DNA from 2 places in the Rhizobium sp. G187 genome. Region 1 is predicted to be linked to the other one. Evidence: predicted binding sites of a transcription regulator. Region 1 holds the regulator's gene; the other holds the start of a gene.
The links. The regulator PhoB, encoded in region 1, activates phosphate uptake and scavenging genes when phosphate is short. The targets are predictions, from matches to a motif close to TGTCATNNANCTGTCAT.
Positions count from the first base shown of each region.

Region 2: a site for PhoB is predicted at 2,813-2,829, ahead of phnF (phosphonate metabolism transcriptional regulator PhnF). Genes of this name have one in related genera too.

Region 1 covers NZ_JBPUGM010000006.1:209,519-215,069, forward strand. Annotated here, with positions in the region: gene pstC (phosphate ABC transporter permease subunit PstC) at 1-296, shown strand, start outside; gene pstA (phosphate ABC transporter permease PstA) at 293-1,648, shown strand; gene pstB (phosphate ABC transporter ATP-binding protein PstB) at 1,684-2,469, shown strand; gene phoU (phosphate signaling complex protein PhoU) at 2,516-3,229, shown strand; gene phoB (phosphate regulon transcriptional regulator PhoB) at 3,258-3,941, shown strand; gene ACSV9I_RS17965 (GcrA family cell cycle regulator) at 4,066-4,614, opposite strand; gene ACSV9I_RS17970 (aspartate aminotransferase family protein) at 5,037-5,551, shown strand, end outside.
Region 2 covers NZ_JBPUGM010000004.1:215,803-221,353, forward strand. Annotated here, with positions in the region: gene ACSV9I_RS13555 (beta strand repeat-containing protein) at 1-2,047, shown strand, start outside; gene phnF (phosphonate metabolism transcriptional regulator PhnF) at 2,065-2,787, opposite strand; gene phnG (phosphonate C-P lyase system protein PhnG) at 2,897-3,367, shown strand; gene phnH (phosphonate C-P lyase system protein PhnH) at 3,367-3,975, shown strand; gene ACSV9I_RS13575 (carbon-phosphorus lyase complex subunit PhnI) at 3,979-5,085, shown strand; gene ACSV9I_RS13580 (alpha-D-ribose 1-methylphosphonate 5-phosphate C-P-lyase PhnJ) at 5,097-5,551, shown strand, end outside.

The DNA.
Region 1 (5,551 bases):
CGGCCGCCCTTCCGGGCATCGTCGGTGCGGTCCTGCTGGCCGCCAGCCGCGCGATCGGTGAAACCATGATCGTCGTGCTCGGGGCAGGCGCCTCCGCCAAGCTTGATCTCAATCCCTTCGAGGCCATGACAACGGTGACCGTGAAGATCGTCAGCCAGCTGACGGGCGACACCGAATTTGCAAGTCCTGAGACGCTTGTCGCCTTTGCGCTTGGCCTCACCCTGTTTGTCATCACCCTGCTTTTGAACGTGATGGCGCTTTACATTGTCCGTAAGTACCGGGAGCAGTACGAATGACCGACCTCACCGCATTCGGAGCCCCCGTCGCAAAGGGGCAGACCAAGTCTCTTTTGAACCTGGACGAACGGACACGCCGGCGCAACCGGGCCGAAGCCCGGTTCCGCCTTCTCGGCAAGGCCGCCGTTGCATTCGGCATCATCGCGTTGGTCGGACTTCTGACCTCGATCCTGTCGAACGGCCTGTCGTCCTTCCAGCAGACCTACATCACGATTGACGTCTTTCTCGACCCGGCCAAGCTCGACCCTGCCGGCACCCGCGATCGGGCGGCCGTGGCCAAGGTTTCGACCTTTGGTTACGCCCCGCTGATCGAAAAGGCGCTCGGTGATGCAATTGCCGAAAAGGGTCTCGCGGCCGGAGGGCTGACGCCGAAGGCTGTTGCCGAGCTCATCTCCAAGGAAGGCCCGGCCAACCTGCGCGGCTTTGTGCTCGCTGACCCCTCGGTCATCGGCCAGACGATCTCCTTTGACTTGCTCGCTGCTGGACGCATCGACGGCTACTACAAGGGCCGTGTGACCATGGACAGCGCGAAGCTGGACAGGAATGTCTCGCCAGAGCAGCTGGCGCTTGCCGACACGTTGAAGCAGGCCGGTATCCTGGTGACCAAGTTCAACTGGTCCTTCTTCACCTCGCCAGATGCTTCGGACACGCGTCCGGAAGCCGCAGGCCTCGGCATCGCGATCATCGGATCGGCCTATATGATGCTGATCGTCCTGGTTCTGTCGCTGCCAATCGGCGTCGCCACCTCGATCTATCTTGAGGAGTTTGCGCCGCAGAACTGGTTTACCGATCTGATCGAGGTGAACATCGCCAATCTGGCGGCCGTGCCCTCCATCGTCTTCGGGATCCTGGGCCTTGCCGTTCTGATCAACTTCGTCGGCCTGCCGCAGTCGGCGCCCGTCGTCGGTGGTCTCGTTCTGACCCTGATGACGCTCCCGACCATCATCATTGCCACACGTTCGGCGCTGAAGGCAGTGCCGCCGTCGATCCGGGATGCGGCACTCGGCGTGGGTGCCTCGAAGATGCAGTCGATCTTCCACCACGTCCTGCCGCTCGCCATGCCGGGCATCCTGACCGGTGCGATCATTGGTCTTGCTCGCGCCCTCGGCGAAACGGCGCCGCTCCTGCTCATTGGCATGGTGGCTTTCGTCAAGGAATTCCCAGCCGGTCCGCCGGATGGTTTCTTCCAGCCCGCCTCGGCGCTGCCGGTCCAGGTCTACAACTGGACGCAGCGCGGCGACCCGGCCTTTGTTGAGCGTGCCTCTGGCGCCATCATCGTCCTGCTGGTCTTCCTGATCCTGATGAACTTGGTAGCAATCATTCTGCGTCGCCGGTTTGAGCGTCGTTGGTAAGGGGGTGTATGATGATGAACAATCTCTCGACTAAGATGACCACGACGAAAGCGCCAATCATGACTGAATCCAAGATCACCGCACGCGATGTGCAGGTTTACTACGGCGAGAAGCAGGCCCTGCGCGATGTGAACATCGAGATCCGTCCGCGCTCTGTCACCGCCTTCATTGGCCCGTCGGGCTGCGGCAAGTCGACCTTCCTGCGTTGCATCAACCGGATGAACGACACGATCGCCAGCTGCCGCGTCGAGGGCAATATCCTGATCGACGCCGAGAATATCTACGACGCGAAGGTTGACCCCGTACAGCTGCGCGCCAAGGTCGGCATGGTCTTCCAGAAGCCGAACCCGTTCCCGAAGTCGATCTACGAGAACGTCGCCTACGGCCCGCGCATCCACGGTCTGGCCAAGAACAAGGCGGACCTTGATGAGATCGTGTCCGTTGCCCTGCAAAAGGCAGGCCTGTGGAACGAGGTGAAGGATCGTCTCGATGCCGCTGGCACCGGCCTTTCCGGTGGTCAGCAGCAGCGTCTGTGCATCGCGCGCGCCGTGGCCGTCAGCCCGGAAGTGATCCTCATGGACGAACCCTGCTCGGCACTGGACCCGATCGCGACCGCCAAGGTCGAGGAGCTGATCCACGAACTGCGCGAGAACTTCACCATCGTGATCGTCACCCATTCCATGCAGCAGGCGGCCCGCGTGTCGCAGCGGACGGCGATGTTCCATCTCGGCGAACTCGTCGAAGAAAACGACACCGACAAGATGTTCACCAACCCGGATGACCAGCGCACCCAGGATTACATCATGGGCCGCTTCGGCTGAGCCGAAAACAGACCCACGGCCCAACCCAATTCAAGGAATATCCGCGATGGCTTCGACCCATATCTATTCGGCTTTCGATGAAGAACTGAAATTCCTGATGCGCCGCATCTCCGAAATGGGAGGTCTCGCGGAGCAGATGGTCGCCGAAAGCGTACGCGCCCTGGTGAATTCCGATGCGGCTCTCGCTCAGAAGATCATTTCCGACGACGTCCTGATGGACGCGATGGAAAAGGAAATCGGCGAAAAGGCCGTGATCACCATTGCCAAGCGCCAGCCGGTTGCCGCCGACCTGCGCGAGATCATCGGCGCCCTGCGCATCGCAGCGGATTTGGAACGCGTCGGCGACCTCGGCAAGAGCAACTCCAAGCGCGTGGTTGCCATCCAGGCGACGGGCGTTCCGCGCAAGCTCGCCCGCGGCCTTGAGCATCTCTCGGATCTGGCGCTCGCTCAGCTCAAGGAAGTGCTCGACGTCTACACGACCCGCTCCGCCGAAAAGGCGAAGTCGATCCGGGACCGCGACGAAGAGATCGACTCGATCTATACTTCGCTGTTCCGCGAGCTGCTGACCTACATGATGGAAGATCCGCGCAACATCACCAGCTGCACGCATCTCCTGTTCTGCGCCAAGAACATCGAGCGTATCGGCGACCACGCCACGAACATCGCCGAGACCATCTACTACATGACCACCGGGGCAGCACCCGAGGGCGAGCGTCCGAAGGAAGACCTCACCTCATCAGTCGGTGCGATAACCGAGTAACCGGGTCCCGAGACGAGGTGACGTTCTGATGCAGCCGAAGATTGCCGTCGTGGAAGACGAGGAGGCGCTGAGCGTTCTCCTGCGCTACAATCTCGAAGCCGAAGGCTATGAGGTCGAGACCATCATGCGGGGCGACGAAGCCGAAATTCGGCTTCAGGAGCGGGTTCCCGATCTGCTTCTGCTCGATTGGATGCTCCCGGGTGTGTCGGGAATCGAGCTCTGCCGTCGCCTGCGCATGCGGCCGGAAACCGAACGGCTTCCGATCATCATGCTCACGGCACGGGGTGAAGAGAGCGAGCGCGTCCGCGGTCTGGCCACGGGTGCTGACGACTATGTCGTCAAGCCCTTCTCCACGCCGGAACTCATGGCCCGGGTCAAGGCCATGCTGCGCCGTGCCAAGCCCGAAGTCCTGTCCAGCGTCTTGCGTTGTGGTGATATCGAGCTGGATCGCGAAACCCATCGCGTTCACCGCAAGAGCCGCGAAGTGCGGCTTGGGCCTACCGAGTTCCGCCTGCTGGAATTTTTGATGGTTTCCCCGGGTCGCGTCTTTTCACGCTCTCAGCTGCTCGACGGCGTCTGGGGTCATGATATCTATGTCGACGAACGCACGGTTGATGTGCATGTGGGACGCCTGCGCAAGGCGTTGAACTTCTCCAACATGCAGGATGTGATCCGCACTGTACGCGGCGCGGGCTATTCCATGGAAGCCTGATCCGAACGCCATCTATTCCAGCAAAAGGCCGCCCCGGGAAACCGCGGGCGGCCTTTTGATGCATGCGGTATGCACAAACGAAAACAGGCCCCGAAGGGCCTGTCTGATGATCGCTGAACTCGTTTTAACGAGCGGCCCGGCGACGATCGCTGACCGGCTGGTAGGCGAGCTTCGCATGATACGTGCAATAGGGCGACGCGTCGTTGATCTCGCAGCCGCAAAAGTGGAAATCGTCCTTCATCGGGTCGCCGATCGGCCATTTGCAGGTCCGCTCGGTCAGTTCCGTCAGGGCGAGGCGGCGCGAAATCGGCACCACCACGTTGAGCGCCTGGCGCGGAGCGGCCTGCTCGAAAATCTCGATCGCCGCATCTTCCTTCAGCGCGACCGAACCGGATGCCCGTGCTGCGGGGCGTGCCGTTGCAGCCTGCGGGCGTGCCGGAAAACCGGCGGGACGCGGCGCCGGCGCCGGGCGCTTTGCCGGACGCGGCGTGCTTGTGCTGCCGCCGGCCTTGGCGCGGCCGGGCAGGTTCAGGCGATGGACCTTGCCAATGACGGCGTTGCGGCTGACGCCGCCACCCAATTGTGCTGCGATCTGACTTGCGCTGAGGCCATCGGCCCACAGACGCTTCAGTTTTTCAACTCTGTCATCTGACCATTGTGCGTTTGCGTTCATGCCATATCTCTCCGCCGCTAGCGTGTTCATGGCAGAATCCGTCACCGTCGCCGCGGATGAATCCGCGGCAGCCCGCCTCGTAACTTTTGGTGATCAATTCCGCCGCATCAACTCGATTTATTGAAAGTTAACCTAGTGTCCGGGTGACTCCGTGACAAGAGTCGGGAGAATCATCTGGAATCGATTTCGCGGTTTTCCCCAACTTGCTGGACGAGTGAGTCAAGTATGCAACAGGTCGAAATATTCGAATGGTTTGCTGTCGCGGTGCCCGTGTATGCGCCCCGCAAGCCCTTGTAGCCGTGACTTTCGTTGACATTGCAATGCGAAGTGCGGATAGTGCCGGCGCCGCCGTAAGGCGGCATTTTCAATTTGTCCCTTCTGCTTTGCGAGTGGATGGGCCGTTCCAGGAAGGATCTCCGCTGATGGCTGATGCGACGCCGCTCTACCAGACCTACAATCGGGCGCCGATGCGCTTCGAGCGAGGTGAGGGCGTCTGGCTGATCACGGAAAAGGGCGAGCGCTATCTGGATTTTGCCGCTGGCGTCGCGGTGAACTCATTGGGCCACGCCCATCCGCATCTGGTGGACGCGCTGAAGGCGCAGGCCGACAAGGTCTGGCATGTGTCCAACCTCTATGAAGTGCCTGGCCAGGAAGAACTCGGTCGGCGGCTGACAGAGGCCACATTTGCCGACCGTGTCTTTTTCACCAATTCGGGTGCCGAAGCGCTGGAATGCGCCATCAAGACGGCGCGCCGCTACCATTTCGCCAAAGGCCATCCGGAGAAGTTCCACATCATCACGATGGAAGGCGCATTCCACGGACGCACCATCGCCACCATCGCGGCCGGCGGCCAGGAAAAATACCTGGAAGGCTTCGGTCCAAAGGCGCCAGGATTTGATCAGGTCCCCTTCGGTGATCTTGATGCGGTCAAGGCTGC
Region 2 (5,551 bases), on a different contig from region 1:
CGTGCTGAGCACGACACAAGTGCGAAGCCTCACGGCGGCACAGATGCCATCTCTGACGACGGCAAACATCGCGGCCCTGTCGACCGAGCAGGTCGCCTCGCTGAATGCAAAGGCTGTCGCGGCACTCTCAACCGAACAGATTGCCGCCCTGTCACCCGAACAGGTCGAGGCATTGACGGCGACCCAGGCTACGGGCCTGACTGCAGGGCAAGTCGCCATCCTGAAGCCATCCGACATGGCCACCTTCCTGCCAGCGGAAATCGCTGCACTCAGCGTCACCGCAATTCCATCTCTTACTGACGAAACGATTGCGGCACTCAGCCTTGAACAGCTGGGAGCCCTCACGGCCAGCCAGATCGGCGCACTGAAGACAAGCCAGATTGCGGCACTCAGCCCGTCGCAAATGGAAGCCTTCTCAGCCACGCAGATGGCTGCTTTCGGCCCAACGCAGGTTGCAGCCCTGCCGCTCGCCAACCTCGCCGCCCTGTCGAGTAGCCAGACGGCAGCCCTGAGTGCCAAGGGCATTGCAGGGCTCACCACGACACAGGTCGCCGCCTTGTCGACAACCCAGATCGATGCGTTGACATCCACACAGATTGCCGGCCTGACCGCGACTCAGGTTGGTGCGCTGACCCTCGACCAGCTGAGCCTGTTCTCCTCTGCCGATATCGCAGCGATCAGCGCGACTGGCATCAGCGGCCTGACAAACACGCAGCTTGCAGCACTCTCCTCCGATCAGATCACCGGCCTGACAGCAACCCAGATCGCAGGCTTGACCACTCAACAGATCGGAAGCCTGACGCCACAACAGGTGGCACTCCTGTCGACCACGCAGATCGCGGCCATGACCACGACGCAAATCGGCGCGCTCGACGAAACGGCGGTTGCCGCTCTATCGCCAGATCAGATTGGCGCGATCTCCACCAAGGCGCTGCCCGGTCTCACGGCAAGCCAGATTGCCGCGATGTCCCCGTCACAGATCGACGCGCTCTCGTCGACCCAAATCGCCGCACTGACCGCGACCCAGGTTGGCGCGCTCTCAAGCCAGCAGCTTGCAACCTTCTCGAAGACGGATCTGGCCGGGTTGAGCGCAGCAGGCATTGCGGGCCTCCAGCCGTCCACGATCGCAGGCTTCACTCATGAGCAGATCGGCGCCCTGACAACCGCGCAGATGGCAGGCCTCACCTTCGACCAACTCAATGCCTTGAGTGCGGATCAGGTTTCTGTCCTCACCGTCGCCCAGATCGGCGCCCTCTCTGCAACCCAGATCGCCGGCCTGCCGACAGGCAGCATAGCGGCCCTGTCGACCACCCAGGTCGCTGCCATCAGTGCCAAGGCTATCCCCGGATTGAGCACGGCGCAGATCGCCACCATCACGCCAAGTCAGTTCGATGCCCTGACGACGGCTCAGATCGGAGCCATGTCTGCCACGCAGATTGGCGCGATCACCCCCGCCGCACTGGAAACCCTGTCGGCAACAGACATGGCGTCCATCTCCTCGACGGCCATCAGCGGCCTCTCGCCGACCACAGTAAGCACCCTGCAACCCGAGCAGATTGCCGCGCTGACAACTGGTCAGGTCGCAAACCTTACCTATTACCAGCTCCGTGCCTTGACCCCTGTTCAGGTCCAGGCGCTGACCACGACACAGATCGGTTCGATGAATTCGATCCAGCTTGCGACGCTCGGCGCAGACAAGATCGTCAACATGACGACTAGCCAGATTGCGGCGATGAGCCCGACGGCCGTCAACGGCCTGACCGTCGACCAGCTCGGCGCCATGTCGGAGAGCCAGATCGAGGCTTTGACGACAAGTCAGGTCGCCGGACTGAACGCAACCCAGATCACCGCGCTTGGACCGGCAAAGCTGCGCACCTTCACCAGCCAGGAGATTGCCGCGATCAATCCCTATGCGATTCCCGGACTGACGGTGGCGCAGATCTCGAACCTCAGCCAGGCACAGTTGCAGTCCTTCACCGCCACACAGGGCCAGGTGATGAACCCAGACCAGATCGCCGCCGTTCTCGCAGCACTCCAGTCAGCCTGAGGCAAATCGCCAGACCTTCAGTTGCGGATCGTGAATTGAACGCGATCCGCCGGAAAACGGGTGACGGCATACTGGATCGGCAGACCGGCGGGATCGGTGTTCACCGCCCGCGTCACCAGCACGATCGCGCCAGGGGTCAGTTCAAGCTGAGCCACGTCGTCCGGTTCGGCATGCACGGCAGAGATCTCGGTCACGTCGCGGACGTAGTCCGTCACACCTGAGGCCGCGAGCGCCAGCGTGATCGACCCCGAGGCGGCGAAGGATTGATCGATGCCAGCAAATCGAGCCGCTGGAAACCACATGGTTGAACGCGAAACGGCACGGCCATCCGCGCGGCGAACGCCATCCAGCCGCAGCACCTCCGTACCCGCCACAAGCTTCAGCCGCCCGGCAATCTCGGCAGTTGCCGGCTCAACCGCCGATGCCAGCAAAACTCCCTGCAGATCGCGTGCCTGATCGCCGATGCCTTCGGTGAAACGGGTGCGCCTGCCAATCGGGAAGTCGAACTTGTTGCGCCGCTCGATCATCGTGCCACGCCCCTGTACGGAGCGCACGACACCCTCCTGCGCAAGGGCCGCCAGCGCCGCGCGGACCGTATGGCGGTTGACCGAAAATTCCTCTGCAAGCGCGGTCTCGGCCGGCACCATACCCGAGCCATCATAGAGCCCAGCAGCGATATTGGCGCGAATCCGGTCGGAAATCTGCCGCCAGAGCGCGACGCCCCTCTGTCTCTCGATCATTTTCCCCTGCCTTGTCTCATACCCGTGTCACACGATTGTCACCGCGAACGGTTACTTATAAAGTAACTTGTATGGTTGTCTATATTACTAGACATTTAGAGGCCCGACAATGAACCCAGCACGCGATACGCAAATAAATTCGGCAGCATCTCGAAAGCGGGTGGTTGATCTCCTCGCACGTGCCACGCGGAGTGAACTCGAAGACGCCACAGCCAAACTCGATCCCCCACCGAGCTATAGCTCGATCCGCGGCCCGGAGACCGGTCTCGTGATGGTTCGCGGGCGGATCGGTGGCGGGGGATCACCCTTCAACCTGGGTGAGGCAACGATGACGCGTGCGAGCATTCGGCTGGCCGATGGCACCGTCGGCCATGGCTACCGGCTCGGCACAGATCGCCGCGCAGCCATGCTCGCTGCCGTCTTCGATGCCTTGGCGCAGAACGACGCGCACAGTCGCATCCTCGAAGAAGGCCTGCTCGGCGACATCGAAGCCCGTATTGCCGCAGAAGCAGAGCAGTCCCGCAGGGAAACCGCGGCCACCAAGGTCGATTTCTTCACGATGGTCAGAGGAGAAGACTGATGCAGACAGCTTCAGAAAGCCTGGTCGGTGGTTTTGCCGACGCAGTCCATGATGCGCAATCGGTCTTTCGCAGCCTGATGGACGCACTCGCCCGCCCAGGAACGTTGGGCACGGTGACTGAGGTCATCCAGCCACCGCCGCCGCTCGGCATAGCCGCTGGCGCAATCCTGCTGACGCTCTGCGACCATGACACATCGATCTGGCTGACGCCTGCCCTGTTGCGCTCGGCGCTTCCTGCATGGATCGGATTCCATACCGTGGCGCCGCTGGCAGCGGAAAAGAACGAGGCAAAATTCGCATTTGTGGACGCTGGCGCCATGCTGCCACCGCTCTCGCATTTCGCCCTCGGCTCCCAGGAATATCCGGACCGGTCCGCCACTCTGGTAATCGAACTACCCTCTCTGGAAGCCGGGCCGAAATTGCAGCTGACAGGCCCGGGCATTCGTGAAACGGCCACCATCGCGCCGAAGGGTCTGCCCGAGACATTCCTGCGCCAATGGACGGACAACCGAGCGCTCTTCCCGCGCGGTGTCGACGTGGTCCTGACCAGCGGACGACAATTCCTCGCCCTGCCGCGCACAACCAAGATCACGCAGATGGAGGCCTGAGCCATGTATGTTGCCGTCAAGGGTGGCGAAAAAGCCATTGCGAATGCCCACCGATTGCTCGCTGATCGTCGCCGTGGCGACCGGTCCCTGCCCTCCGTCACCATCGACCAGATCGTCGCGCAGTTCGGCCTCGCCGTTGACCGCGTCATGGCGGAAGCCTCGCTTTACGACTGCGCGCTCGCAGCACTTGCCCTCAAGCAGGCGCGCGGCGATATGATCGAAGCAATTTTCCTTCTCCGTGCCTACCGCACCACACTGCCGCGCTTCGGCACCTCACTTCCGATCGACACAGGCAGAATGCGGGTCGAACGCCGCGTTTCCGCCACCTACAAGGACCTGCCCGGCGGACAGTTGCTCGGCCCCACCTTCGACTATACCCATCGCCTGCTCGACCCCTCGCTTCTCGAGGACAGTGCCATCGAGCCCGCGGAAATGCGGATCGAGGCGCCAGAACCGGTAATGCGGGTCTCCGACATTCTCGATGGCGAAGGCTTGATCGAACCGGATGGCGACATGCCGCAGGATCACCTCGCCGGCGACCTGACCCGCGAACCGATGGAATTTCCCATGCCACGCGATCTGCGCCTGCAGGCACTCGCCCGGGGCGACGAGGGTTTCCTGCTCGCACTCGGTTATTCCACCCAGCGCGGCTATGGACGCACTCATCCCTTTGTCGGGGAAATCCGCATGGGCCTGGTCGAGGTCGAATTCGATGTGCCGGAACTCGGCTTCTGTGTCTCGCTTGGCGAGATCCGCGTCACCGAATGCCAGATGGTCAACCAGTTCAAGGGCTCGGCCAAGGCGCCCCCACAATTCACCCGCGGCTACGGCCTGGTCTTCGGCCAGGGCGAGCGCAAAGCCATGTCCATGTCGCTGGTCGATCGGGCGCTCAGAACCCAGGAATTCGGCGAGGATGTCGTCTCCCCCGCCCAGGACGAGGAATTCGTGATTTCCCATTGCGACAACGTCCAGGCGACCGGCTTCGTCGAACATCTGAAGCTGCCACATTACGTCGACTTCCAGGCCGAACTCGATCTCGTCCGCCGTATGCGGGCAAAGCACGATGGCAAGCGAAACGATGAGACAGACCTGAAGGAGGCCGCAGAATGAGCGCGCCGGCAATGGAACTCGCCACCTACAATTTCGCCTATCTGGACGAACAGACCAAGCGCATGATCCGCCGCGCGATCCTGAAGGCGATCGCCATCCCCGGCTATCAGGTGCCGTTTGCGAGCCGTGAAATGCCGATGCCTTATGGCTGGGGCACCGGCGGCGTGCAGGTCACGGCGTCGATCATCGGCCGCGACGACACGCTGAAGGTCATCGATCAGGGCGCTGACGACACGACGAATGCCGTCTCCATCCGCGCCTTCTTCCAGAAGGTCGCCAATGTCGCCGCCACCACCAAGACCAGCGAAGCAACGATCATCCAGACCCGCCACCGCATTCCCGAGGAAAAACTGAAGGAGGGCCAGGTTCTGGTCTATCAGGTGCCGATCCCCGAACCCCTGCGCTTCCTCGAGCCGCGCGAGACCGAGACCCGCAAGATGCATGCGCTGGAAGAATACGGCCTCAT